Regions from separate parts of the Ruminococcus sp. 1001136sp1_2201st1_G3_2201SCRN_220225 genome, predicted to be linked through region 1. Evidence: riboswitches for the same ligand, from Rfam matches in the RefSeq annotation. Region 1 holds a riboswitch; each other region holds the start of a gene.
The links. A riboswitch is a leader RNA that binds a small molecule or an ion and turns the genes downstream of it on or off. The one in region 1 is predicted to bind cyclic di-GMP.
Positions count from the first base shown of each region.

Region 2: it holds a riboswitch for cyclic di-GMP, as region 1 does, so the genes downstream of both, AB5642_RS03395 (hypothetical protein) here and AB5642_RS02430 (transporter substrate-binding domain-containing protein) in region 1, are expected to answer to the same signal.
Region 3: it holds a riboswitch for cyclic di-GMP, as region 1 does, so the genes downstream of both, AB5642_RS01130 (ABC transporter substrate-binding protein) here and AB5642_RS02430 (transporter substrate-binding domain-containing protein) in region 1, are expected to answer to the same signal.

Region 1 is NZ_JBCOME010000003.1:143,388-153,352, forward strand. Features, by position in the region: gene AB5642_RS02395 (hypothetical protein) at 1-296, opposite strand, end outside; gene AB5642_RS02400 (hypothetical protein) at 573-701, opposite strand; gene AB5642_RS02405 (aspartate dehydrogenase) at 792-1,010, opposite strand; gene AB5642_RS02410 (LURP-one-related/scramblase family protein) at 1,050-1,520, opposite strand; gene AB5642_RS02415 (GNAT family N-acetyltransferase) at 1,560-2,186, opposite strand; partial or broken gene AB5642_RS02420 (transposase) at 2,473-2,763, opposite strand; gene AB5642_RS02425 (ATP-binding protein) at 3,582-5,777, opposite strand; gene AB5642_RS02430 (transporter substrate-binding domain-containing protein) at 5,858-8,731, opposite strand; cyclic di-GMP riboswitch class I at 8,895-8,970, opposite strand; gene AB5642_RS02435 (helix-turn-helix domain-containing protein) at 9,104-9,553, opposite strand; partial or broken gene AB5642_RS02440 (alpha/beta hydrolase) at 9,556-9,965, opposite strand, start outside.
Region 2 is NZ_JBCOME010000005.1:87,259-97,223, forward strand. Features, by position in the region: gene AB5642_RS03395 (hypothetical protein) at 434-1,450, opposite strand; cyclic di-GMP riboswitch class I at 1,621-1,704, opposite strand; gene AB5642_RS03400 (LacI family DNA-binding transcriptional regulator) at 1,892-2,767, opposite strand; gene AB5642_RS03405 (beta-propeller fold lactonase family protein) at 2,745-3,083, opposite strand; gene AB5642_RS03410 (glycosyl hydrolase family 28 protein) at 3,114-4,460, opposite strand; gene AB5642_RS03415 (GntR family transcriptional regulator) at 4,690-5,463, shown strand; gene AB5642_RS03420 (transglutaminase family protein) at 5,499-6,431, shown strand; gene AB5642_RS03425 (type II secretion system F family protein) at 6,506-7,549, shown strand; gene AB5642_RS03430 (hypothetical protein) at 7,571-7,921, shown strand; gene AB5642_RS03435 (DUF4860 domain-containing protein) at 7,918-8,406, shown strand; gene AB5642_RS03440 (hypothetical protein) at 8,468-8,929, shown strand; gene AB5642_RS03445 (hypothetical protein) at 8,926-9,543, shown strand; gene AB5642_RS03450 (type IV pilus twitching motility protein PilT) at 9,548-9,965, shown strand, end outside.
Region 3 is NZ_JBCOME010000002.1:14,276-24,240, forward strand. Features, by position in the region: partial or broken gene AB5642_RS01115 (ATP-binding protein) at 1-1,269, opposite strand, end outside; gene AB5642_RS01120 (ABC transporter substrate-binding protein) at 1,275-3,125, opposite strand; gene AB5642_RS01125 (ATP-binding protein) at 3,103-5,307, opposite strand; gene AB5642_RS01130 (ABC transporter substrate-binding protein) at 5,291-6,106, opposite strand; cyclic di-GMP riboswitch class I at 6,233-6,308, opposite strand; gene AB5642_RS01135 (hypothetical protein) at 6,483-6,656, opposite strand; gene AB5642_RS01140 (LysR family transcriptional regulator) at 6,683-7,576, opposite strand; gene AB5642_RS01145 (alpha-L-fucosidase) at 7,853-9,277, opposite strand; gene AB5642_RS01150 (carbohydrate ABC transporter permease) at 9,294-9,965, opposite strand, start outside.

The DNA.
Region 1 (9,965 bases):
TAATCCGCAAAAGAAAGAAAATCTCCAGTATCGATATTCAAGTTACATGCCATATTTACATCATTTAATTCTCTACTGAAATTACGAAGATCATACTTTGCCTGTTCCATATTCCGTTTGGCCTGATCCATTCTAGAATGTTTTAGCATCGTAGTAAAAAAACCACCGCCAAACATATCTACCAGTCCCCAATTCTTTGCACTGTTTAAATTATCTTTTGCTGCCTGAAGACTGTTCAACGCTCTACTCCCAGCTTCAATTGCTTCTCTTTTTTCTTTTTCAATATCATATCCCATTCGTTTTCTTCCTCCTGATCCATTATGAATGTGACGTCACCAATGCTATAATGCCAGCGACAATCAACAATGGAAAAGCAATGTACATCAGTCCACCTATAACCATACCAATCAATATCACCGGAAAGAAAATAACTGTACAAAGTAATTTCATAATTCCCCAGGATGCTCTTAATCCGAAAATAAAAAATTTTCCTACAAACCAAATTATACAAATTGTAAATAATAACGATAACATTTTTTTCTCCTTCTGAAACTCATTCTGATATGTGTCTTTCATTTATTCTGCTCTTTTTCTGCTAAATATTCAGATGTGTTCTTTATACCAAGCTTATTACTGAATGCCGGGTTTTTCTCCATCTTTTCTATTATCCGGATTAATCGAATTCTCTGTGCTGCTTCCATCTGATCATCCCATTTACATTCTGCTTTTTTGTTGATATTGTCACTATAACAAATTTATTTTTCACAATACACATCCACCTTATCCAACGTCTAATATTCTTTTGCAATTTTCTCTGTTATCTCATATATCTCTTTGAATTTTTCTAAGTCCTCCGGCGATCTGATCAGCATGATTTCTTCGATTTTTCCGGTCCGTATGTCTTTGAACCCTGCTACTTCTTCTCCAGTACAAATACTTGCACGAATAACTGGTTTCATATGTTCTCGGTCATATGTTTTTTTCATGATTTTCTTTTTGAATAATCCCATACTTCATCCTCCGAATAATTACAGTAACAAGATCAACTATTAATTTCTGGAACATTTTTCTGCATCGATTGCCAGTACAAACATCAGCGCATCCAACGCATTTCCTGGATCCTGCACATCAATAACATATGTATCAGTCATATGAAACAGTTCTTTACTAACCCGTGCAATTGAATAACCGCTTCGATCAAGAATGCTATAGTTCCATTCCATAATGGTTCCATCAATATGCCATCCATTGTAATCAATATTATAATGTGGCGTCAGGAATGAGAATTCTTTACTCAGGCATCCAATATAACTGCCATTTTTATAAATCTCAAATTTAGGAAGAAAAGTAAGTACTTTCTGAACAACCATTCCTACTTCATTTCCATAGGCATCATAAATTACAAGTTTATGTTCCCAGGACAACTGACCTTTTACTACATAAACAGTGTTGCCTGCTTCATCATAGATATCATAGCTGTCAAACCATGAAAACAGCCTTTGTTTAAATAATAACTTCATAACTTTTCACCGCTCTCTCCAACAGATATAATTGGTTCTTTACACTTCTTCGATATTGGCTACGTGGATTTTTCCATCAGGTTGTGTATGGCTTTTCCATTGTTCTTTTGTTATGACATTTGTATGGCCAACTCTTACCTCATTAAGCAATGGTACTGGAACCTCATCGCAAGTATGATGATAAATAAATCCAAGTTTCTCCTGTACTCTTTTGGACTTTTTATTTCCGTCATAATAGCCACACCATATTGTAGTCATTTCAAGCGTTTCAAATCCTCGTTTCATAAGCGCATATGCCGCTTCTGGCATATACCCTCTGCCCCAGAATGGTTCTCCCAACCAGTAACCAAGTTCACATTCATCATCTCTATCTGTCATATCTGTATGTCCGTTTAGTTTTAGTTCAACAGCTCCTATTGCAACATTATTCTCTTTTTCACAGATTGCATAGCATTCTGCTCCGGTGAAAACATTGTCAATAACATATTTACTTGATTCGATATCCTTGTGAGGAGGCCATCCGGCAATTGGCCCTACTTTTGGATTTTTTGCATAAGTAAACAAACTTTCTGCATCATCTTGCGTCCACTTTCTTAAAATCAATCTTTCAGTTTCTAGTATCATTTTAAAATATATCCCTTCAGTATTCAATTTCGATTTATCCAATTAAGACAATTCTTTAGGTTAGAATCGATGATGGAGTAAACGAAAAAGCAGTTTTGACATTTCAGTGAACTGCCCCTTCGTTTACTCCATTTTCGATTTGACCTAATTGAACAAAGTGAGCGTCCGAGTAGCTACTACCTATGGACTTTTAATCTTTTGTTCTTATCCATGATTATACAGGATTTCCTGTGCAGACGCTACAGAAATCAAGAATTTTCAGATAAATAGGTATAACAATTAAACCTCAGGATTTTGAGGCTTAGAAAACATATAAAAGATTTGGATTTTAACACCTTTGCGGTATTCTCAGTTGTGGTTTTCCAAGATGTCCACCGCAGGATTTACATACATAGATGTTTATCCCGTATAGCTGTTTCAATATTTCTGGCATCTCCTTATCCCTGAGCTTTGAAAGATATTTTTTGCATCCGAGGAGATTCCGGCATAAAGTGAGCTTTTTGTGTTTGCTGCGGGAACATAGAAGCCCATAATGCCGGATCCTGACAAAACGTCTGGGTGGCACATGCATCAGAAAACGCCGTATAAATTCAATACCAGAAAGGGTCAGTTCCTTCCATTGTCCTTCCTCTTTTTTTGCAAGCAAAAAAGTCCTGACATCCTGACAGGTAAGCTCTTCAGGATTCTTATTCTGATATTTCAGAAAATAAGAGACATAGTTTTTATAGCAGTTGATGGAACGTTCTTTAAGGTTACGGATTTTCCGGCTTCCTCAAGCTGTTCTAAATATTTTTCATACATAATAAAATCCTCCATATAAAATCAGTAGTTATCCGGAACACTGCTTTATATGGAGGTGCATTTGGGTCATAAAACCGCTTGCCAACCAAGCGGAAGGGTGGTATTCTTTTCATAGGCAGTGGGAAGGTCGATCCTGTTTGATTGTTTCGTTGTGGTGACTTAACAATACTACTTTTAGGACTTGCTTTCCACTGTTTTGTTATAGAAAAAAGAAAATCGCTATGCCATAGCCTTGGTAGGCCATCGCGCAGCGATTTTGTTCAATTTATGTTTGCAGGTTTGGGAGAGATTGTTTCTTTTCCCGCCTTTTCTCTGATTTACATCCCCGAATAAGGGGTGACAACAGAGCGGAACTCAAATGTTAGCTGGACTTTTTCTCACATGCTCTGATTTGATCTCATATATAAATCCAGCAGAGATTTTGCTCTCCACCGGTCTGCTTTTATCCTAATTATGTTCCCCTTGCATTGATTTTGCTAATAATGTCAGACAGGGATAGTCCACAGCTGGAAATTAGTTTTTCATTTAAGTAATTATTTCAGTCCCAAAAAGACATATGAATTTTCACAACCTGCTTCTTCTAAGGAATTAAAAAACAGACCATATAACAACTTTATATGCTCTGTCTTTTTATTCCTACAAATCTTCGTGCAGTTTTACATCGCTATTATCTGCCATGCATTGTTTTAAGGCAATGATCATTTTTTCCGCATCCAGTGGCTTTGCAAGATGAACATTCATTCCAGCCAGCCGGCTGTTGATAATGTCTTCTGCAAAAGAATTCGCGGACATTGCAATGATCGGAACCCTCCTGGCATCCCTTCTTTTCATTTCCCTGATTGTCCTTGCCGCATCCAGACCATTCATCCTCGGCATCATAATATCCATATAAATTACCCCAAAATAATCCGGTGCAGATTTCTCGAAGATTTCAACTGCTTCCTGCCCGTCTACTGCACATGTAACTTCCATACCGCTGTCTTCCAGTATACATCTGGAAATTTCCATGTTCAACTCATTGTCTTCCACAACCAATGCCCGCATGCCTTCTACCGAATAATCATCAAGGCTTACTGGCTTATCTGATAAATTACTGTTTTTATCCTGTGTGCCAATTTTGAACGGAATTTTTACAATAACTGTTGTCCCGACACCTGCTTTGCTCTTCAGTTCAATACTTCCATCCATTCTGTCCACGAGTTGCTTCGTAATTGCAAGCCCCAGTCCGGTGCCTTCATACCTGGATCTGCTTGTCTCGCTTTCCTGAGAGAACATATCAAAAGCATGTGCAATAAAATCTTCACTCATACCCACACCCTGGTCTTTACAGTAGAAAGTGAAATTTGCTCTGTCATCATCCAGAGTTTCTTCCTTAACCCCCAACGTGAGCACACTACCCGACTGACTGAATTTTATGGCATTGTCCATAATATTCGACAGAATCCTTCCAAGATATACCGGGTTTCCAACCAGAGTGCTGTGACTGTATGTACCATTTTTCCAGTCAATCTCATACCGGATGCCTTTCTTGGCAGCCCGCTCATCATAAATCTGATTCAGTTCCTGCAGTACCTCTGTCAGATCAAATAAAAGCTGCTGGTCCTTCAAATCCCCGCTCTGTAGTTTATTCATATCCAACACATCATTTACCAGAGACACCAGATATTTCAGGGATTCCATTACCTTTTCTCTGATCTTCTGCTGCATCTGTGGATCATCTGCGTACTGATTTCCCATATTTACCATACCGATAATACCGTTCAGTGGTGTACGGATATCATGACTCATCGTTGCCAGAAACCTTGTTTTCATTTCGGCTTCCCGCTTTGCTGCTTCCGCAGCAAAGTTAAGATCCTCTTCACGTCTCTTGGAATCGCTGATACTACGGACTGTACATAAAACATGGGTTACATTTCCAGACTCATCCCGTTTTTTTACAGTAAAAAGCATCCTGTGCCAACTGCCATCACACATTCTGTATTCTGTAGAAATATATTCTTCCGTCTTCAATCTTGCTGAAAGTGTAGAGACATCCAGAAATGGACGGATCAGCGAACGGTATTCAGATGCAACCATTGTATCACAAAGCTGATACAGTTTCTCCGATGCACTGCCTCTGTTTCCTGTCAGTTTGTGTATTTCACTGTCATTTGATATCTCTTCAAAAAAATCTTTCTGCACATCAATCCTGTAGATAGAACAGTAACTCTTAGCAATTGCTGAGATTATTTCATTACTCAGCCGTGCTTCATCCAGTGCCTGCTTTAATTGATTCTGGATCGTAGTTTCTTTTTCCATGATATCATCAATATGCCGAAAACCCACCAGTGCGAAAAAATGTTTCTCATCCTCGTATATTTTGGCTGCCTGTGCCTCAAAAAATTCATGCTGGTTCGGATTCGGTTTACTTCTATAATGGTATGTAATGCGCTCCTTCCGGGAAAGCTGTTCCTTTAGATGCCCTGTCGAAATCCAGTCCTTAAATTCCTGTCTTTCTTTCTCATACAGATATTGAACCGCATATTGGTCAGCAGAAGAATTGAAATTATCACCCTGTTTCAGATTCATTTTTTTTACGTTGGTTCCATCGTTTATATGGAGAATTTCAAAGGAACCGGTATTTAATTCAACATAATAGACAGCCGTAAAATCTGCACATATCTTATCCAAAAGCCGTCTTTCCGCCATCTGTTCTTCCAACGTACTTTTCAGTTTTCTGTTCCTCATATGTACCATTACAGTCAGGATAAGAAGCAGAACGATCAGCACAGTTATAAAAACCAAAACAGTCACAGACTGCGGTTGCTTCGGAAATAAATTAATTTCTGTCATAACAAAATCCTCTCTCTATGTTTCCTGTCTGCTTTTCCCATGCATCTGGAAGGCTCCTGATTGCTGCGGTTGCCTCATAATCATTTATGACAGGCATTTTGCTTTCTCAACTCTTCGCTTATGGTCTGCTTAATTTTTTCCGCATCCAGCGGCTTTGCAAGATGTGCGTTCATTCCTGCTTCCATACACTTTTCTGCATCTTCCCTAAATACATTTGCAGTCATAGCAATGATAGGGATTATTTTTGCATCCTGCCGTTCCAGGTCTCTTATTGTTCTTGCAGCAGTAAGACCATCCATCACCGGCATCATAACATCCATTAAAATAACATCGTATGTTCCCGGTTCGGAAGCTTCAAAATGCTGAACAGCTTCTAACCCATTGTTCACTGTTTCTACTTTAGCCCCATTTTCCGTCAGCATAAATTCTGCTATTTCCACATTCAGCTCATTATCTTCAACCAGCAATACCCGGATATCTGATATATCTGCATCAAAATCTTCTTTTTCTTCTGGCCGTGCATTCGTATCAATTTTAAATGGAAGTATTACAGTAAAACAGCTTCCTTCACCAAGCTTGCTTTCAACTGTTATGGTTCCGCCCATCTTTTCTACAAGTTGTTTCACAATAGGCATTCCCAGACCTGTCCCATTATAATCAGAACGTGGGGAATTATCTGCCTGTACAAATGGAGTAAACAATTCATTTTTTATAAATTCTTCTGACATTCCAATTCCATTATCTTTTATTTTAAATTCACATGTCATGTGATCTTCTAATCTTTCAATCGTTCTCATACTCATGTAAATAAAACCATTCACCTTATTGTACTTCATACTGTTTGTAAACAGATTCATCAATATTTTTTTCAGATGAACTGCATTGCTCCAAACATATATACCACTGTAATCATCATGTTCTCCTATAACATGAAGTCCTTTTTCTTCTGCCTGAAAAGATAGTGACTCCGTGATTTCCTGACATACCTGGTCCAGATTGATGGATTCATCACTAAAAACCACTGTATCTGATTCTAATTTTGCCATATCTAAAACATCATTTATCAATGATAGTAGCAGTTTCGATGACTCATGTATTTTATTCATGCAATCCTTTGCCCGCTCAGCATCATTTCCGCTTTTCTCAAGAATCGTAAGCATGCCAATAATACCATTGATCGGTGTTCTGATATCATGAGACATGTTATTTAAAAAGGAAGTCTTAGCCTTATTGGCACTCTGTGCTTCTACAAGTGCATTTTGTAATTCCTGCTGTTTTTCTTCAAGCTCCTGATTCAGCTTCAATGCCTGCTCAGCAGACTTCTTGGATTTTTCTTCCGCACGTTTTGATTTTTTCAAAGAATCAAGAATTATACACAGAACAACGAAAAAAGAAATTCCAGCGATAAGTGAAACTGTCAGTAAATTGTCCTGAATAAAATCCTTCGCTGTAACTTTTCGTAAGGAAGCATTATACGAAACTACTGCACCTGAAAATTGAGTTGTAGGCATAGATGTCAGTGTTTTATTCAGAATGGACAAAAGAACCGGTTCTCCCTGCAGAATAGCAAATGGAACATCAGCTTCTTTTGTCAGGAAAACACTATGAAGCTTATTATTTTTCAAATAGTCTGAAACAGTACCTGAATTGCTTACAATACAATCCGTCTCCCCTTTCTGCATTGCTTTTACTGCTGCATCTGATGTTTCATATTCCACAACCTTCCATTGCGGATAATTGTATGAAAGATATGCTTTCAATGCAAAATCATCTTTTTCAACAGCAACTATATTCTCTTTATTTTCATCAAAAGAATCCTTTGCCGTAATTGCTGCCATATTGAGAGTCAACAGCGTATCCGACAAAGCAAATCCATTTGTTTCTGCAAAGTATGGATTCTGGTTTGCATGAAAAATCAGGTCTATTTTTCCATCCTGCAATGCCTGAAGCAGTTCACTTCTTGTCTCATATCCATTTAATTCAAATTCCAGAGTCTGACCTTGCAGACAATTTTCTGCAAGATCCACATAATCTGTAATAACACCTGTCAGTTTACCTGTTGGTGGATCTACACTGCTGATACCTCCATCCTGATTCAGATACCCTATCCGGATTGCACCATGCTGCCCGATCCACTCACTTTCTTCTTTTGAAAGAAACGAGCTGCTCTGTGCAGAAAGATAACGCCTGTAGAGATCATCTGTGTAAAATGGGTTGTCATCCTTGATTCTGCGCATAGCACTATCCAGTGCTTCTTTGATATCCGGACGTTCTGGATTTATAGCGAAATAGATTTCTGTCTCTCCAATACTTGTAAGCGGTGAAATATCCGATTCTTCCCAACGGGATTCTTCTACCGAAACGAAGCAGTCAATTTCATGTTTCGACAGTTTGTCCATAACTTCTGCGGTATTAGAAACATTGACATGCTGCATATGCAGACCATACTTTAACTCCCATTCGTTAAGCACATCCTCCGTTATATTATCTTTAAACACACCAATATTTTTTCCCTCAAAAGAATCCAGATTTCCTGCTGTAAGATCCATATTGGATGCATCCGTATAGATGTAATATTTCTCTTCCCCCATAGGCATATCGGAAAAAAGCATATTTTCAGCACGTTCGTCTGTATAGGAAATGTCACCAAGAATATCAATCTCTCCATTTTCCAACTGTGTAAAGCAGTTTTTCCAATCACTTGTTATGTATTTATATGTCCATCCTGCATAACCTGCAATATCTTGAAGATACTCATAACCATAGCCGCTTCTTTCTCCCTTTTCATTGACGGTATTATAAGTTTCTTCAAAAGATCCTACCCGGATAACATTGTCAGAGTTTTCTTTGGCAAATGTAGGAACGGATAAAACAATAAAACATATAATTGTGCAAAATATAATGTAACAAAATTTGAAATTCATTATATTCTGTACTAATTTGCACTTCTTCATCTTTCTCCCCTCCTCTAGGCTACAGTTGCTTGCTTCCAGATTTTAATTTTACATTCATTAATTGTCAATAACCTCCCCGCTATTTTTCCAAACAGCTTCTGTATTACTTATTCAAGTGCTCTACCATAAAAAAGCACTGCCAAACAGACAGTGCAACCTCATTTCATGCAACTGGCTGCCATTTTACAGGCCCTATAGCTTTGCGTCCCAAACTTTCATCTGGTTTGCCGATTTCCTTATTATAGCTTTAATACTTACGCAAAAAAACTGATTTCATTATACTTTAATGCTCTAGTATACACAAGAAAACATTACCGTTTTAACGACAAAAATAAAAAAAGAACAGCCGATACATATACTCGAACTGTTCTTCTACTTCCGAAGACCACGCAGCATTGACATCACTGTTTCCTGCTCATTTGTACTCAGATTATTCCATATCCTTAAAACTTCTTTCTGTTTTTCTGTCAGATTCTCTGAATTACCTTCCTGAAAAAACTGTGATAATGTCACGCCCAAAGCTGTACATATTTTTTCAAGTGTGATCAGCGACGGCAGGTTTTCTTGCGCCATGATTCTTCCCAGTGATGACTGGGAAATTCCAAATACACATAAGCATGATACAATAGAGGCATGCTGAAGGAGGATCTCATATGGCAAAGCAAGCTGTACAATTTCTTCTTTTGTATGATATTTGTTATTCAACTCCATCGTTATTTTTAATGCCCTTTGAGACATCTCATGCATGATCAGATGGTCTTCACTTCCACCGTCTACAGTATATCCGGGCTTCATATTACTCAAATATTCTTCAAATGTCATGATTAACCAACCCCGTTTTCTTTAAAAAATTTCTGGATTTTATCAAATGGGATCACATCCAGATTATCGTAAAGATCTGTATGAACAGCCCCTGGAATTGTCAGCAGCTCTTTATTGGATGTGTACTTGCTGTCCTTGATCATAGATCATATTTTCATAAGCATCTTTTCCAAAATAATAACTGTGCGCTTTTTCTCCATGAACGATAAGGACTGCACTTCTGATTTCATTACTGTACTTTAATATTGGCTGATTCATAAATGACATACATCCAATACTGTTCCAGCCATCATTGGAATTTAGGCTCCTTTTATGATAACATCTGCCTTTATAATACTCACTATAATCTTTTACGAAGAGAGGGGCATCTTCCGGAACCGGAAGTGGAACACAACCACTGCCTTTGGAATAC
Region 2 (9,965 bases), on a different contig from region 1:
TATATCTATCCCTGCCTGCAAGAAAGTGATAACCTTTGTTTTGTATTATACACACCTAAGGTTTTTCATTGCAAGAATTTTCTGTCGACACATATCCAGACTCTTCGACATAGTTACTGTTCACTCCGTGACCAGTAACACACTTCGCAATGCACAGAAAGACGAACCTTCTTGTGACAAGCACAAGAAGTAGCGTTTGCTGCGCAAACTTAATTCTCGGGTTTTCTGTGAACTTTGTTCACAAAAAACACCTCGCGGAATGTTACCAGTGAACAGCAACTCGACATATATAAGATTAAGGTTCTCCCGGTGACAAAAAGGTAAGTACCATCTGTCACTTACCTTTTTATAAAACACTATTTTCCCGCGCCTGTGGTATCCACAGTAAAACACCCGGAGATATTTCTCCGGGTGCCGGTCATCTTTAAAATCATTAGTTCCAGAACGCTCCATAAATCTTCTGAATCTTAGCGATCTGTGCATCTGTAATCTGATTCAATGCATTCTGAACAGCTGCATAAGTCTGTGGTCTGGTGTTCTTCAGGGAAGCATTGTTCAAGATGTAATCCTTAACAGATTCTGCAAAATATTCGGAAGCATTCTGTGTTACATAGGCTTTATTGAAGGCTGTAACATTTGCCTTCTCAGCTACAAAAATGCTCTGGAAGCTTGCTGTCTTATCTACATTTCCTGCGATGAATGCGAGGAAATGACCCAGCTCATGATAAACAGAATCATCGATCTGCTTCATTGTAATAGATCTTGATCTTGCATCAAAATATCCGGAATAGTTGACGGATGGATCAACAACAAGCTTAAATCCCAGCTGCTGATATGCTGCAATTACACGATTGTCCATCTTGCCTGCAACACTTGCTACATTTGCTTCGTATTTACTCTGGTTCTGTGAAGAGCTTGCTGCTGCAGTTGCCTGGGAAACGGAAGTACCAGAAGAAGTAGTGCTTACAGCGGTCTCATTGGCAATTGATACCTGCTGTGTAGTTGTTGTCTGAACAGTTGTTGTGATCTTGGATGTAACAACTTTCTTTTTGGATTTCTTGGTGTATTTCGCTGTTGCTTTGGTAACAACGGTTGTCTTGGTATCTACTGTTGTATTACCGGCTTTATTTGTTTTATTGGTTACTTTTGTTTTGGTTTTCAGTTTCTTGGTGTAGCTCTTCTTGGAAGCCTTTTTTAATTTAACAGTCTTCCTGATTGTCTTGGTACTGGAGGTAGTCTTCACAGTAGTCTTCGGCTGGGAAGCCAGTGGAGTTTCATCTTCTATGATGGAAGTCTCCATGATCGGATCTGTATAACTGGGGAATTCAGGTGTTTCTCCTGCTCCTGAGAATAATGAAACGCCGCCGATCACTGCTGCCAATGCTATAGCAGCACAACTGGAAACAACTTTTTTATTTGCGAGCCACTCTGTTAATTTCTTTCCTTTCATAAATAACACACCTTTCTTGAACCATAATGTAACTGACTTGCCGCTATCTGGAAACTATCAGTCCCATCAGTTTGTGGAAATAAAAAAACCGTTTATCAGATTAAATAAACGGTCGCCACAAACAGAAGAACCACGTCTCCTGTCATATTACATTACCTAATCAATATCAATGCGGCAACCGGCTGTCATAGTCCTGAGACCTTAGACCCTTGGCTTTGCGTCCCTGTCTTTCAACAGGTTTGCCTTTTATTCACTTCATATAATAAAGCAAACTGTCACTTTTGTCAACGGAATTTCCTTGTTAAAACTTACAAAAATCTGTCTAAAAAGTACGAAAGCAAAAAATCTGCAAAAATATCTGAGCTGATTGTAACGCATGATAATCATTCTCAAATATTTTCACAGATTCCTTTTCGATGTCTGGAGGACAGCAGACACGCATTACAGTTTGCGCGTAGACTCCCGCTCTATAAGAGTTCCGCCCAGTATTTGCCGTTTCACTACCTTTTTCCGGTTGATCAGATCAAACAAGGTACGGACGCTCTGAAGGGCAATTTCCACTCTTGGATATTTTAATGTTGTGATGGATGGATGATAATATTCCGCAATGTCCTGACCATCTGCTCCTGCCACACAATAATCCTCCGGTACTCTTTTGCCGCTGTCAATAACTGCTCTGCATGCTCCTACCGCCAAAGTATCTGAAATTGCATAAATGCAGGAAAACTCCACCCCCGATTTCAAAAGCTCACAGGTACAGTTATAACCATTCTCAATCGTATAAATTCTTTTACCTGGTTTTAAACGAATTATAAGCTTCTCATCGTACTCCAGTCCATTTTTCTCCAGTGACCTTTTATAGCCATTGAGATGGCATCTTCCAAGACCTTCATCTCCGGAAGTAATAAAGGCGATCCTTTTATGTCCGCAGCTGCACAGATAATCAACCATACTCTGGCTCTCAATCTCTGTATCAGTCGTCACAAGGGCACTTTTAGGATAAGTTCCTGTATCCTCCGGAACTGTTTTTCCGGAATCACTGATCACATACGGAACTCTCAGCATTCTCAGCCTTGACTCGTCATAATTATACATACCTCCAAGAAATATGATTCCTTTGACTTTTTTCTCTTTTTCCAGCTGAAGGGCAAGCTCAACTTCGTCTTCATCATCTGCTACATTCTGCAATACCAGGCAATATTTCCTGTCACGGGCTTCCCGCTCCAATACATGCAGCATAACACCCCAGTATGAGTTGCTGATTTCTTTTATTATAACTGCGATCGTATTGGAATCAGCCCTTTTCAGATTTTTCATCCTTTTCAATATGACAGGATGCTTTTCCAGGCATCTGAAGACCTGCCTTTTTCTCTGCTGTAAGCCTTTCTTCCTGAACCCCTACTTCATATTCCACAATTTCCGCAGCATTTTCACTTTCACTTACCGCAAAAAGCCGGTTCTTCACCAGACAACCCCAGGAAGGATTCTGCATTTGTATGATAAGAGGAGTTCCTGCAACATCTCCTAGGATCTCATTATACGGAATCAGATAGATACCTTTTCCAAGCTCCTGTTTCTCCAATACAGCAGGGGCATCATGCTGTGTATAGGTTCCGATAAGCAAAATATCCATGCTTTCTTCCATCTCCTTTGTTAATTCCTTTTACTGGAATTTCAGTTCATCTGACAATTCCACAACCATGTGTAATTCACCTGGTGACATCACCTTTTTTCCATGAATTACCACATTGTCAAAATAGAAGCCATGAGGTCTGCACACTTCATTTTTCATCTCAAAACCACGTATAATGGATACTGGAAAAGTGCCTTCTGTAATTTCAATATTTTTAAAGAAAATATCATTTACCATGCCTCTTTCCCTGTCTCGTGAATACTTGGAATCAAGAGTTTTAATATCAATAAATTTTTCCTGGGCATCTTCAATTCGGATGTTTTCATAAACAATATCATGTACATGGGCACGGTCAGCGTTATGAATTGTCAGTACTCCACCTGACTGATTGCCCTCATACTGGCAATGTACAACATCACAATTTCTGAAAACAACATCTGTAATTTCGTCACACCTGGTTTCATATCCGATTTCAAGTGTGTTTCCAAATTCTGCATTCCAGAACAGGCAATCCTCAACAAGGATATGTTTCACATCTGTGCAGCCTGACGGATCCTGGAATTCCACAGCCTTAATAGATATACAATCATCATTTGCCCTTATAAAGCAATTACGAAGCACTACATTCTCACATCCGACTATATCGACGCCATCTCCTGTGATCACTTTTCCCAGAACATTTACGTCTTCAATCAGAACATTTTTACATGCAACCGGAACAATATGCCAGGAACCACCATCCAGAAGTGTGATTCCGCGTATTTCAATGTTCTCACCCAATACAGGAACGATCAGCTGCTCTGCTCCATTTTCGTCCCATGCATGCCAGTTTCCTCCATACAGGATTCCATTTCCCAGAATACGGACTCTGTCTGCCATTCTGGAATAGATTCTTCCGCTTACAACTGCTCCGTACTCTATATAAACAGTTTCGTCAGAATTAAGCTGAAGGCATCCCACATTGTAGGCTTTTCCACTTTCAAATACATAAGTGGCATTCTCAGGCTTCGGTATGTATTTTCCAGGAAGAACATAAAGTGGTGACTCCAGTTTATCGTCCAGTTCAAGAGTAATTCTCTTTCCGGCAGGAAGGCTTATACTGATTTTGTTCCCCTCTTCTTCGAACGGTATCTGTGCTGCTGCAGGACGGATAACAGCCTTCTGAAATGGTTCGTTTACTGTAACTTCTACCTCTGCCTTTTCATTTTCATCCAAGAAAGAAACAAAATCAAAAAATTCCGTATGATATACTCGCTGTTCCTTTCCGTTTATCTTAACCTGATACAGCTCTGATACCGGAATATCTTCCACTGATTTCAGTTCATACAGTGGTTTCTCGCTTATCTTTCGCGGTACAAATTCCTGTTTTTTCATCATTATGTTTCTCCTTTATATTTCATTTATTTTTAAAATTCATAATTATGTTTACAAACATTACTATACAATGTTTTTCTTTTTTAGTAAAGTGTTTTATTTAACAAGATACTTTGCTTTTTTTTATGCATTTTGTATAAGTCCCTCTGTTTTTTCAATTACTGTTTGACTTATTTGTTTGATATATATATACTATAGGTTACTAAACAACCTTATTTTGAAAGGAAACATTATGGAAAAAATTCCTGCATATAAGAAATGTTATAACAAATTAAAATCCGATATAGATAATAACGTTTATCCCATAGGTTCCTATCTTCCCACAGAAGATGAGCTTGGAAAAATGTTTTCGGTAAGCCGTACGACGGTCCGGCATGCTATTGACCTTCTGGTTAAAGACAAACGCATAAAGGTAAAGCAGGGTGCCGGCACACAGGTGATCAATCCCAAAGAACGGGAGCTTACCAACTTCTCAAAATTTCATAACGTAATAGACATAAACACTCTGTTTCCAGATAATGCCGCCCTGGCCATCAGCGGAACCTGGATTGACCGTATTCCTGCAAACAGCCAGGTCGCCAGTGCGTTGGACCTTAATGAAGGAACAGAAGTCTTCCGCCTTCAAAGAGTGGTTTCCTCCAATGAACAGCCTGTGATAATCCAGACAAATTATATCCGCATTGATTTTTTCCCGGATTTAGATACCTACCGCGAACAGCTTGTAGATCTCTATTACTTTATTCAGAAGCACTACGGAATTAAATTTGAAACTGGCGAAGAACACATCAACATCAGCTCAGCTGATTTCCTTGATGCACAGATTCTCAACATTGAACCGGGATCTCCTATTTTTTTCAACACCAGAACAGCACACTGTTCCCTGGGTCCTATGGAATACCTGGAAGCCAGGATCCGTCCTGATCTATGCCATTTCGTGGTTCGTATGAAGGAACCACCAGCATGGTACGATCTTCCCGAATTTCAAAAATCCCTGGAACGTGTTTGAAAATGAATGATCAACTTATAAAAAGGAGCGGCGCTATGTCTAAACGCATTTCGGCCCTTCTGCTTTGCTTATTTCTATTTTGCCTGCTAATAGTTTTCCCAGCTGCAGGCTGCGGTCAGAACAGCAGCTCCGGTTCCGGCGAAGAACCGCCTGTTTTTTCCCCGCTGAAGGTTCTGGTTCCGGAAGCCCCCGGGACAGACACCATAGGATATTCACCTCTGATACTGGATATTTCCAACATCAGTCAGGGATATCTGACTGCTGTCAGTGACAGCAATGGTACCACCAAAAACATCCAGCTTTCCGCGGATGACGGCGTTGTTTATTCTTATTTTGTAAGCTCCGGCGAAAGTGCTGTCATTCCGTTTACCAGTGGAAGCGGCACCTACCAGATATCCTGTTACGAGCAGGTAAATGGCAGCCAGTATGCCGCACTTTTTGCTCAGGCCCTGGAGGTTTCCCTGGAAAATGAATTTCTTCCGTTTTTGTATCCGAACCAGTATGTAAATTTCACCCCGGACTCAGAAGCCTGCAAGCTGGCTCTTTCTCTTCTGGCAGAGGATGCCACAGAACAGGAAAGCATTGACACCGTTTTCCAGTATGTAACCCAGCACGTCACCTACGACGAGGACAAAGCAGCTACCGTTGAGACCGGCTATCTTCCTGATATAGACGAAACCCTCTCTACCGGAAAGGGAATCTGTTTTGATTATGCTGCCCTGATGACGGCAATGCTGCGAAGCCGGGATATTCCCTGTAAGCTTCAGATCGGATATGCAGGTGACATCAAGCATGCCTGGATTGATGTTTACATACGTGGAAAAGGGTGGGTGGAACAGGCAATTACCTATGACGGGGAGAAATGGAACCGCATGGATCCAACCTTTACCGCCAACAGTGAAGATGAAGAGCTTATCAATTCCTATATCGGTGACAGCGCAAATTATACGCTGCAGTTTACCCGATAGCACAACGAAAAACGCCTTGCAGGTTCATGGATTTTTTCAGGATCTGCCTGATGTTTTTTCAGAGAGGACTTTATATGATTACCAAATTAAACAATCGGGAGCTGTTTCAATTCTGTGAACAGTTTTCCATCATATTACGTTCCGGAATGTCCGCCATTGAGGGACTTGCCATCTTAAATGACGACAGCCAGACAGAACGGGGCAAAGAAATTTTGACCTTTCTTTATAAAGACATGGAGGAATCCGGCTCTCTGGCGCACGCCATGGAACAATCCGGTGCTTTTCCTGCTTCTGCTGCTGCCTATGTACGCACCGGCGAAGAGACCGGCTGTCTGGATGAGGTTATGAAGGGTCTGTCTGCTTTCTATACGAAGGAGATTCAGATCACAGACCAGATCCAGAGTGCAGTCGCCTATCCCCTTGTTATGCTGGGCATGATGACTGCGGTTATTGTAATTCTTCTTGTAAAGGTTCTCCCGGTTTTCCGCCAGGTTTTCCGCCAGCTTGGACTGGAAATGAGCGGAATCTCCGGTGCCCTTCTTGGAATCGGCGAAACACTTAGCCGCTATTCTACTGCCTTCCTTGTTCTTTTGGCCGCGATGATCGGCTTTATCCTTTTCCTGGTTCTTCACCCAAAGGGGCAGGAACTGATCCGCAAAATCGTCTGCCGTTTTCCAGGCATGAAGGAAATTCCGGTAAATCTGGATTACAGTCGTCTTTGCCAATGTATTTCCCTGGGAATCCGAAGCGGACTTTCCCCTGAGCTTTGTGTGGAACTGGCAGGCGCTGTTGTCTCCCAGACTGAGACCAGGGAAAAGCTTGCTTCCATTCAGAAGCAGCTCGCGGAAGGATATGGATTTACAGAAGCCATCACGGAATCCGGACTTTTTAAGGCTATGGAGCTTCGTCTGATCTCCCTTGGTTTTCAGGCTGGTGCATCTGACGAAGTAATGGAAAAACTGGCTGAGCAGTATGAAGAGAAATCCACAGACTCTGTTTCCCATATTGTGTCAATTTTGGAGCCTACTATTGTGATCGTCCTTTCAATTCTTGTAGGACTGGTCCTTCTTTCTGTTATGATGCCGCTGCTGGGACTGTTATCTGAAATGATCGCATAACAGCTGTAAGGGAGAGTGAAAATGGATATATTTGAAACCAGACTCATTCGTATCAGGCGGATTTTCCGCTTTATTGTTCCAATCCTGTTCGCTGCAGTCCTCTGCCTGATCTTCTATCTTGGAATTGCACGTACACAGACTGATTCCCTGGAAAAAGAACAGGTTACTTTAACGCAGGCGCTTGAAGGAGGTGCCATCCGCACCTACGCCCTCACAGGCCAATACCCTCAGAGCCTGGATGAATTGCTTTCGGATTACCATATTACCTATGATTCTGAGAAATTTGTGGTAGAATATGTTCCAAACGGATCCAATCTTCTGCCATCGATCAGCGTACTTCCGGTAAATGCCAGAAAAGGAGGTGCCAGATGAATTCCAGATTTACCCGGAAGAACCACAGCATTGATTCACTGGCAGCTTTGCTGCTTTTTGCAATGTATGTGCTGTTTCTTCTATTTCTGATGCTTTTTGGTGCCGGGAACTATCAGGCCTCTGTAAAAAGCCTGGACACTAATAACAACCTTTATACGGCAGCCTCTTACATCACTACCAAGTTTCGTCAGCACGATATTCCCGGAATGACCTCCCGTACAGAGCTTCAGGGAACACAGGTTCTTTGCTTTCAGGAAGCTATTGAGGGGAAAGATTACTGCACTTACATTTATTTTGATGGCAGTCATTTAAAAGAGCTTTTTACAGCATCGGATTCCCAGGCCGATCTTTCTATGGGGACCAACCTCGCACAGCTTCAGGATTTCCAGATTGACGCTTTAGAAAACACTTTTTACAGAATCACATTAACGGACACAGATGGACATTGTTCCAGTTTTCTGCTTCATCCAGGGGTTCCTGCCTGATTCGCAGGCTCCTGAATTTGGGGCTGGTCACTTCTGAATGATGTGCTGAAAGGAAGTTTTTATGAAAAAAATCACTACCCATTCCAAATCCGGGCTTTTTCTTATGGAAATGATATTTGTCCTTCTTTTTCTGGGACTGACCTGCGGTGTCTGCGTAAGACTGTTTGCGGCTTCCTACATGGCAAGGGTACATGCCCGGGAGGACTCTCATATCCAGGAGCTTATCACCAGTACCGGTGAAATTCTGGAAGGAACTGACGGCACTGTCCAAAATTTTCTGGCACTGATGCCAGATGGAGTTGCAGATCAGGACAGTATTTGCTATTATTTTGACAGGCACTGGCAGAATACGTCTGAGGAAAACGCATTTTATAAAATGAGGCTTGTCTGCTCTGCTTCTGACAAGGTCAAAGAAGTTCAGATCACTTTTGTAAAACTCCAGAATGCAAATGAGGAACCCAGTCTTTATGCACAGACAATTCGCTTTCCAGTTTTTTCCACAAAGGAGGGAGCAGATTCATGAAAGAAAAGAATCATCTTTTTTCCGCAACTGGAATTCCTTCCCTTTTTCTAATCTTTGGAGTTCTTATGCTGGTGATCCTGTCCTTGCTGGGCTATGGTACTTCCAGGCAGGATCTGTGCGCCAGCAGCCTTTCCCTGGAGCAGACCTCAGCTTATTATAATGCCTGCAGTGAGGCAGCTGATTTTTACTCAGAGCTGGTTCAGACATTGGAAGGATTTCAGGAGCAGGCAAAAACAGAGACTGCATATTACCAGCTCGTCTCCGATTATCTGAACTCACAGGAGAATGTAGAATGGAATTCAGAGGAACATACTGCTGAATATGTAAAAGCATTTTCCGACACCCAGAGTCTGGCTGTGAAAATTGCTGTATTCTGGACTGACTGTACAGCTGATTCCACTGCCTCTAATAACGTTGCTTCTGATACCGCTGCCTCTGATACCATTGTTTCTGATACCATTGCCTCTGATACCATTACCTCTGACTGTACTGTAACAAATAATGTAGGACTGGACGTAACCAGCAGCAATATCGCCGGGATCCTCTCCTGGAATACGGTTGTAACTGCAGACTGGAATCCGGACAACAGCCAGTCTGTCTACAAAGGAGAATAATTTTATGGAAGAAAAAGTAAAGGCTTTTCTGGAGCTTGCCACTCAGAAAAAAGCCTCTGATATATTTATTATTGCCGGTCGTCCCCTTTCTGTAAAAATTGACGGAAAGCTCTGTACGCTGGATGGTTTTGAAGAACGGCTCATGCCTCCGGAGACAGATGAATTTATCCGGATCATTTACAAGCTTGCTCACGACCGGAATATAGAGCCTATGCTGGAAACCGGTGACGATGACTTTTCCATGGCTATCCCTGGTCTCTCAAGATTTCGTGTAAATACATACCGGCAGCGTGGTTCTCTTGCCGCTGTCATCCGTATTATTGCATTTAATCTTCCTGATCCGCAGGATCTGCACATTCCTCCAGCTGTTATGGAAGCAGCTGATCTTACCAAGGGAATGGTTCTGATCACAGGTCCTGCCG
Region 3 (9,965 bases), on a different contig from region 1:
GCGTTTTTCCCCTGTTTTCTGATGAACATATTCAAAATCCCATTCTCGCTGTTCATGAACCTTGATTTCTTCCAGATAATTTTTCTCCGGATCTTCATGTTCCGCCGGATGCAATTTTCCCAGAACACGAATATCTCTACGAATCTGTTCTACCGTAATACCCAGCAGATTTTCCGCATTTGGGCTGACGTAATCTGCCTGATATGTTTTTGCATCCAGCATCAGAAAGACATCATCCACGTTCATTGAAAGCTTTTGAAACAGCTCATCCCGGTACCGGATCTCCGTATCCTTTCTTCTGAGATTTGTCCTGCTTTTTTGAATAATAAGACTGATAAGAAAAGCAGCAATACAGAACACGACCGCACCAACAAGAAGCATTGTACTGCTCTGCAGGCTGTTCATACTGGCATTGACAATATCTGCCTGTACAAGTCCCAGAAATACCCAGTCCTGAATATCTGATTTTTCATAGACCAGATAATAGTTCCTTCCATCCAGATTTACCAGCATCGCACCAGTATGTCCTGCTTTAAACTTCTCCGAAAGCTCATTGACCTCTTTTTCAGACATATCAGAATGCTCTCTCAGAACACCGAAGAAATTATATACATTCCCCCATAACTCAGAAGAATGATCGATCACAACACGGCCATCCGGATGAACAATAAAACTCTGTGCATTTCCATTGAAAGCAGAAATATCCAGTACATCTACGATATTAGAGTTTTCATAAGCAATGGCGATGGCATCATATTCAAATCCCTGATAGTTTCCATGAGCCTTGGGAGTGGCAAAAACAAGCAACTGGGATTTTCCCGGAACTGCTGCATTTGATATCACATCATTTCCCTGCCGGATGTCCTCTTCAATATTTTCCTGTAATCCAAGGTACCCGGTTTCCCCTGTCACCATCTTATAGTTCCCGTCGGCTGACAGAAAAAAGAAATCCAAAAATCCGGCATCTTCCTGCGCATTCTTTATATAATTACGGATTTCATCTTCGCTTGAGGTATTCTGCAGATTCTCACCCCAAATATGGAGATAAGTCAGGTTCTTATCTGTCAATTCCCTTAACATATTATCAGACTGATGAAAAACCTCCGTCAGATGGGAAACACTTTCCTCATAAATAGTTTTCGACACAAAGTCAAAATATCGGAAAACCATCAGAACAATTCCCAGTAAAACAGCTGTAAAGACAGTGATCCGGAATCGTTTTCTCCTAACAGTCTTTTCTCTGCCTTTGTTATGCTTCTTAATATCCATTCTTCTCACCTCAGAGTCATGTAGTCTTCAGGTTCTGCAAGAATGGCATCACCATCTGAAATATATCCTGTCCAGGTATCTTTCACAAAGGTGTCTTCTCCCTCAAACGCAATATTCTCATCTGTGGGATAGGCTTCCATGTGTTTTGGTATCGCAAGGCAGGTTACCGTGAATGTATCCTTGTCCTGAACTTTTTTTCCGTCTTTTGTAACTTTACTCAATGTATAGCCATCATCCGTTTCTTTGACTTCCACGGAAATGCCGCTGACCACAGGCAGAGAGCCACGGTTAAAGGGAATGAAACCTCCCTGATAGCCTTCTACAAAGTTTCTGACCAGTTCTGTCAGTTCTGCCCCGCTTATCCTGCAGCTATATGCCGAAAGACTGTTTGGCATGATCATGTCTCTTGCCATTTTTTCTGTATATCCAGCTTTCAGCACGTTTCCCGTAAAGCTGTTTCCGGTTGCGATTAGCACATCCGTCCCATAAATACCACGCAGAGTGTTTGCCATAACCGAATAAGCCGCATTTCCCCCACTGCTATGAAAACGGTTGGAATAGGATTTCTGTGAATCCAGCACGATATTCTCTGAAGCAAATTCTTCCGCAAGAAGCTGGGAATTAAATGACTGATAGGCCTGCTCTGCATCGTATTCTCCTGAAATCATCTTCGAAACCACATCCTTGGAAACGGAGAAAAAGTCATTTGACGCAATACGGATATACATGTGGTTTTCCTCGATCACAGGTTTCACATCCTTCAGATATTCCGTAAGCTTAAGATTCACATCCTGGCTGTAGCTTAACAGATCCTGTCCATCACTAATGATCCGGTTCTGTGCATCCTCTGAAAGCATTGTATTCAGTACCTTCATTGCTTTCTTCCGGCGCGTCTCGTCCTGTGTCAGGTCACGGTTTAATGCCACCTGAAAATATGGGGTCGTCATCAGCCACTTTTCGCCATTCTCCTGAAAGAATGGCAAAAATGTTGTGTTAATGCCCTGATCCTGTAACATTTTTACACCAGCTGAGCTGCCGAAGTACATGGCAAGCTTACCACTTTGGTACATCTCAATTATATCATCATAATTCATATCCAGATCGTCCTGGTTCAGCCCGGTATCCTGGATAAACTGTTCCATGCGTTCAAAAGCCTCCGGCCAGACGGTATCATCCAGACCTTCTCTCTTTGTATTATCCGGGTCACTGTAGGTGGTGCGCCACTTGCGTCCGTCTACAGAAGACAATTCTGATGCAGACAGACCCTGCAGTGTTTCCATACAGGTATAATCGTAATAATAGTCTGCAGTAAAGCCACGGATTCCCACCTCGTCAAATGCCTGGCAGGCAGAGACAAAGCTTTCATAATCGGTTGGCAGCGGAATTTCATACTTTTCAAAAAGGTCCTTGTTCACTACAAAACCGTGGGCATCTGCACACACGGGAAGCCAGTTTACGCTGCCATCCTCGTTCATAAAACTGCTGAGGTAGGTATCATAGACAGCACCTGCCTCATTGGTTGTGGAAAGATCCATCAGACTGTCATTCAGCGGACTTGCGTCATGCAGGGAAAACCGGCAGCAGGTAATAATATCCGGCAATCCACCGTTTTCATCAAGAAATTTATAAAAATCCAGATCATTATTGCCGACTACAAATTCAACATTGATATCCGGAAGCTGTTCCTGGATGTATGGTGCATATTTATCATACAGGCTGGTGCTCCATAAATACACTGTGATGGTTTCTGCATCTTCTTTTTCTGCAATTTTTCTGCCGCAGCCTGACAAAAGTGATGTGCCTGTCGCCATCACCAGAAGTACAGCAAGTAACTTACTCCGTTTTTTCTTTTTCATTATGACTCCCCCTGAAACTGTGTTTCATTAGTTTATAAATTATATTTATTAATAATTTTCCATCAACAGGCTTTGCTATATGTTCATCCATTCCTGCTTCTTTAGCTCTCAGTCTGTCCTCCGTGAATGCATTTGCTGTCATTGCAATGATCGGAATCATCTTTGCATCCTCTCTGTCCAGAGAACGGATTTTCTTTGTAGCTTCATAACCATTCATAACCGGCATCATAATGTCCATAAGAATGACATCAAATTCACCAGGTTTACTTTTTCTGAATAGCTCAACAGCTTCCTGTCCATTCCATGCTTTCGTCACCTCAGCACCTTCATTCTGGAGCATAAATTCTGCAATTTCCATGTTCAGCTCATTATCTTCTGCCAGAAGAATATGCAACCCCTTTATAGATTTTTCTGATACATCCTTCTGTTTTTCACGTTTATCCGCATTCATATCTATTTTGAACGGAACCCGGATCACAAATGTAGTTCCTGTGCCTTCTTCACTTTCAAAGGTAATGGCTCCGCCCATTTTCTCGACCAGATTCTTTGCAATCGGCATCCCAAGTCCTGTTCCGGCAAATTTTGTGCGGCTTCCTGTGTGTTCCTGTGCAAATGGTTCAAAAATATGTTTTTGGAACTCCTCAGTCATTCCGATTCCGGTATCCCGGCAGACAAATTCCATTGTGGTCATTCCTGGCTGTCCGGCTGGGATTTCCATGCAGCTGATATAGATATGTCCGTTTTCTCTGTTATATTTCACCGCATTGGACAGGATATTCATCATCACCCGTTTCACATACCCCGGACTTCCAATAAAATCCCGGTGTGTGATTTCTTTTTTCTCCCACACGATCCTGATATTCTGTTCTGCAGCCATCTGCTCGATTACAGCAAGTACTTCCCTTGAAATACTGCTCAGATTAAATGGAATCTCTTCCAGAACGATTTCGCCTGACTCCAGCTTACTCATATCCAGAATTTCATTTACCAGTTCCAGCAGCAGGTTAGATGCTTCTTTCACCTTTGTTCTGTATTCCGTCTGCTTTTCCATATCATCTGCATAATAGTCTGCCATATGTACCATGCCGCAGATTCCATTGATCGGAGTCCGGATATCATGGCTCATTCGCTGTAGAAACTCTGTTTTTGCCTCATTGGCTGCTTCTGCCTTTTTTGCTGCTATCAGAAGTTCTTCTTTATATTTTTCATCTTTTTCCTGTTCCTGTTTTCGGTGTGCCAGATTGGTTCTGTATGTCCAGAACCAGAATATACTAAACATCAGAAAATAAAGAAAAATAACGCTTATCACACTTAGTGGAAGGTTATGGAACACTTCTGTATCCGGAAGATACGCATAGATATAATAATCCCTCTGCTTCAGCATAATTCCGTAACATCCGATTCCTTCATTCTTCAAATGGTAAATGTGCTGACTATCTGTATGTCTCTTCATTGCCTGAATAACTTCGTTGTCAGCCGTATTCTGCCCCAGCAGGCTCTCATCATTGCTGGCAACAACAATCCCCTCGTCTGCGACAATAATCGTTCCATCTTTCTGGATACTATAACCATTTAAAAGTCCCTGTATCGTCAGTGTATAGTTTCTGGCAAATTCAGGAGGTGTGTAATAGTAGATTGCCACAATACCCGGTGCATCTTTTCTGGAACAGGCTGCAATATCAATATAGGATCCGTCTTCCCTGGCAAACCGTTCTGAATAAGATCTTTCTTCATATCCGGTAAAATCCATAATAATGTCTTTTTGCAGATACTCCGTAATCTCATCAGTCAGAGACTCATCCGTACTGTATTCGCAGTCCGTCTTTCCCTCTGTATCCAGTACAATGATACCATCCACCCAGAGAGTCTGCAGGTTTTCTTTCAGGAACTCCCGGCTTAGATGACCGCCGTTTTCTTTTTCCGTTTTAATATTTGTACTCATCTGTCTGGCACTTTCAATAGCACGGAGGAGGCTTTTGGATTCCGAAGATTCATTATAATGGGTGTAGGTGGAACACTGCACTTTGACATAATTTACAATCTCTACCATTCTTTTCTCTGCTTCCGTTTTCTCCGCATGAAAGAAATAAAACAGAGAGACTACTGCCACACAGATTCCAATCATACCACCGAGCAGCTGGATTCGTTTTTCTTTTTTCTTTCTCTTAATATCCAAGATCATCCACCTCCAGATATTTCTGGGGATCATCCAGATATTTTCCAATAATTTTCAGGGATGTGCCATCCTGACGCATTTCTTCCAGAGTCTGGCTCATCTGCTCACAGATTCCTCTGTCATCATCTTTTGCAAAAGCGACACCTATTCCAGTGATCATCAAAGGTTCTTCCAGGATACGGAAGCTTGCATCATAATCCTTCATATACTGAACAATCGATTCCTCATGTGCGGCGACTGCATCTACATAGCCTTTTCCCAGAAATGTATAGATCAGTTCCCTGTGTCCTAGGCTGATCAGATTGCCCAGCTTTGGGATTCTTTCATCTGTCCGGTTCAGAAAGATGTCTTCCGGTTTGGTTGTGGACTGGACAGCAAGGTTCTTTCCCTCCAGGTCATTCAGGCTGTAGATATCGCTGTTCTCATTTACAGCGACCACCTGACGGCTTGCTATGTACGGTCCTGCCCAGCGGTAATCGTCAAGACGTCCTTCCATAGAAAAGCAGCCCATGATACAGTCAATCTCTCCGCTCTCTACCAGTTCTTTTTTCTTCTCCCAGTTGATCTGGACAACCTCCACCTGATATCCCATTCTTTTGAAAGCTTCCGTAGCCAGTTCTACATCTATGCCCGTCGGTACGCCATCCTCGTTCAGATAATTGTATGGCGGATAGCTGTCACTGCCGAGAGTAATGACGGGCTTTTCTGTTTCATCTTTCGTGTTATCTGTGTTTTTACACCCTGCCAGGGTGACTGCTAAAATTCCCGCAAGCAGAATGCCTGCAATCACTTTTTTTCCTTTCATTTTCTGTCTATCCTAACTATCCTTCTCGTATTTTTCATATCTGATTCCCTGCCATAAAATTATTATTGTTACGTCTATGAAATAACACCGTAAAAAAACACTGTCTCACAGACAGTGCACCTCAGTTCATGCAACTGGCTGCCATTTTACAGGCCCTGTAGCTTTGCGTCACAGACTTTCGTCTGTTTTGCCGATTTTCTTATTATAGCTTTTAAAATTCTGCAAAAAACCTATTTTATTATACTCCATTGCTCCACTTTACACAAGAAAAACCTCACCGCTTTAACACTTAAAAATAAAAAAAAGAACAGTCGATACATATACTCGAACTGTTCTCCTTCTTCCGAAGTCCACGCAGCATTGACATTACTGTTTCCTACTCATTTGTACTCAGATCGTTCCATATCCTTGGAACTTCTTTTTGCTCTTCTGTCAGCTTCTCCGAATTAATATCATAGGTTATTACGTTTTTACTTTCTTCTACGTTTTTGTGAGGCGGCCAGCCTGTAATAGGGCCAACTTCCGGATCTTTTGCATTATTAAAATGCATTCTAAAATTTTTTCCATACACTTGGTTTAACCCCGCCCGGATACAATTGTATTTTTTAGTTCCCTTGCCGCAGCTCCCATAGGATGCTGGCTGTCATACACCAGGCAGATCTGGCGTTCCGGAATTTCATCTTTTAATGGAATCTGTACGATCTCTTTTTTCAAAAGGGAAGGTGCGGCCATTGGCTGGGGCAAAAAGGCAAGCCCGAGCTCGCATTTTACCAGAGGCAGGATCTGATCCGCAGTGGCAGCTTCCGTATCCGGGGAAAGATCCAGGCCATGGGACAAAAATACGCTGTTGTAAAATTTATAGGTCATAGTTTCCCGCCCAAGAGAAATCATCGGATAGTTCTTTACCTCCCGAAGGGAAAGTTCCTGGCTGCCAAGGGCAGTAAAAGTAGTGCCTCCAACCAGAATCTCCTGAAACGGCATGAGCATGATCTGTTTCAATGGGGAATCCACCTCTGCCGGAGTGGAAACTACTGCAAAATCAATCTTTCCGCTTTTAACAGCTTCAATGGCTTCCGGTGTGGAATGGTTGTAAAGCTTCAGCCGGATTCCCGGATAAGTCATGTGAAAACTTTTTAATTTATCCAGCAGGAAAATATTGAGGGCAGTTTCACTGGCACCGATGGCTACACTTCCGTGAGATAATCCGGAGCTGTCTGCCAGCTCCTCTTCTGCTGCCTGAAACTGCTCCATTGCACTTAGCACATGATTATAAAGCCGTTCTCCTTCCGGAGTGAGCTGTACGCCGCGGTTGGTACGGATAAATAAAGTGGTATTCAGCTGTTGTTCCAGACAATTCATGGCCCGGGTAATATTAGGCTGGCTGTTGTTTAACGCCTGAGCCGCCTTGGTAAAATTGTGGTATTTTGCCACATAATAAAAGATCTTATAATACTCGAAGTTAACATCCATAATATTTTTCCTTTTCTTTTGGCATATCATATGTTTATTCCAGTTATATCAATTATAGTTTTTACTTATTTCTACGTCAAGCGTATTATGTACTCGAAAACCATATGGCGTTGTACTTGCCACATGCTTCCCTCTTAAGGTAGAAACTACCACCACCTCCCCTGTATATCGCTTAAGAGGAAAATACCCTTTAGGATAATTTCTACTCCTAAAGGGTATTTTTATAAATAATTATTTATTTAATTTATGAAATAATATAAAACAATACTTAACCGCTCAGGTATTTTCCGGATAAATCCCAATAAACGTTAGAAGCGGAAGTACACGGAAATCATGTAAAACAATTTTCATTTCCCTGGCTTTTTTCCCCTTAACAGGAATGATCTTCTGATAGCCAATTACCGTTCCTGTGTAAATACTGTTCCATATTTCCCCTTCTTTAACAAATACCTCATATTTTTCCACTCTCTGGCTATAGCAGACAGCCTCTTTTAATACCAGATACCCCAAATTGTATGAGTCGTCCAGGCAAATCGTTATCTCTACTGGCAGCTCACTGCTTTCAGGCTGATACCATGCTTCTAAAGTATCCTTTGTCAAATTGGAAGCCGGATGCGCCGGATCTTCATTTTCCGAAAAAACATGTGCTGTACTCATTAAATTATGAACAAAAGATTTCTTTTTCCAGCTTCCAAATTCTTCCAGACGTTTAACATCATTTTTATGAAGAAGTCCGTTTGGCATAGGTGGAATGTTTAACAAAAAGGTTGCATTTCCTCCAACAGCCCCAATATAGATATGAACCAGCTCTTCCAGGCTTTTCACCTGATCATCTTCTTCTGGATGATAAAACCATCCAGGTCTTATAGAAGTATTTACTTCTGCCGGATACCAGATCAGATCCGTTTCACCTTCAAGCGCTTTTCTGCTTCCAAGATCTTCCATATCACTGGTAATCCGGCGCATTCTGAATTCCTCATCATCGGTCTGCTGGCTTCTTTCCTGTACACTCTCTGCAAGTGCTGTACGCGCAGGAACAACACTCCACTCAGATTTTCTTACATCGCCAGCTTCATTTCCACACCATCGGATATCTGGCCCGCACACACAGATACATGCGTCTGGCTGATATTTTCGAACACATTCGTAATAGCGATTCCAGTCATAGACCTGTTTTTTCCCATTAGGTCCTTCCCCACATGCACCATCCAGCCAGACACTGAAAATATCCCCATAGCCGGTGAGAAGCTCAGTCAGCTGTGCCAGATAGTAATCATCATATTCTTTTCCACTTCCATAGCAAGGCTGATTGCGGTCCCATGGAGAAAGATAAATTCCAAATTTCAGTCCATGGCGGCGGCATGCTTCGGACACTTCCCGGACCACATCTCCCCTGCCATTTTTCCACGGGCTTGCTGCAACGCTGTGACTGGTATATCTGGTAGGCCACAGGCAGAAGCCGTCATGGTGCTTACAGGTAAGAATTACGCCTTTCATGCCGGCATTTTGTGCTGCAGTCACCCACTGGTCTGCGTCAAACTCTGTAGGATTAAAAATTTGTGGATTTTCCGTTCCATCTCCCCATTCCCGATTGGTATACGTATTCATTCCAAAATGAAAAAACGCATAAAACTCTGTTGCCTGATAGGCAATCTGGCGGCAGGAGGGAACTATTTTTATTAATTCCTGATCAGTTGGCATATGATTTCTCCTTTTTTCATCCCTTCAACCCGCCTGCACCGATTCCCTGAAGCAGATATCTCTGTCCAATGAGATAGATAATAATTGTTGGGATCATAACGATTACAAGTCCGGCAAACAGGGCACCCCAGTCTGTAGCATATTTCTGCACCTCAAACAAGTTTGCCATACCGATGGGAAGGGTTTTCTTTGCATCTTCCGTAAGAAGAACAAGTGCCAGTGGATATTCATTCCAGAAGCCCATGGCACTTAACATCGTAATGGTCGCAATCCCGGGTTTTGCAAGAGGCACCATAACTCTTAATAACAGCTGGATATTAGTAGCACCGTCAATTCTTGCAGACTCCTCATAATCCCTTGGTACCGCAGACATAAATCCCTGTAAGGTAAAAATACAGAAAGGAAACTGCATAACTGCATAAACAAGACATAATACCGGCAGGTTATTTAATCCGTTCACAGCCTGTAATTCCAGAAACAAAGGAATCATAATGTAAGTAGCCTGCAGAAAAATACAAGCCATGTAGACCGTAGAAATCAGCCTGCTGCCCACAAAACGGTATCTTGCCAGTACATAAGAGATGGGAATGACCAAAAGCAGAAGCAATACAGTGGAAAGCACTGTCACAAATATGGAATTTCCAAAATAAGCGGCAATATTTGCTTTCTGCCATGCTGCCACAAAATT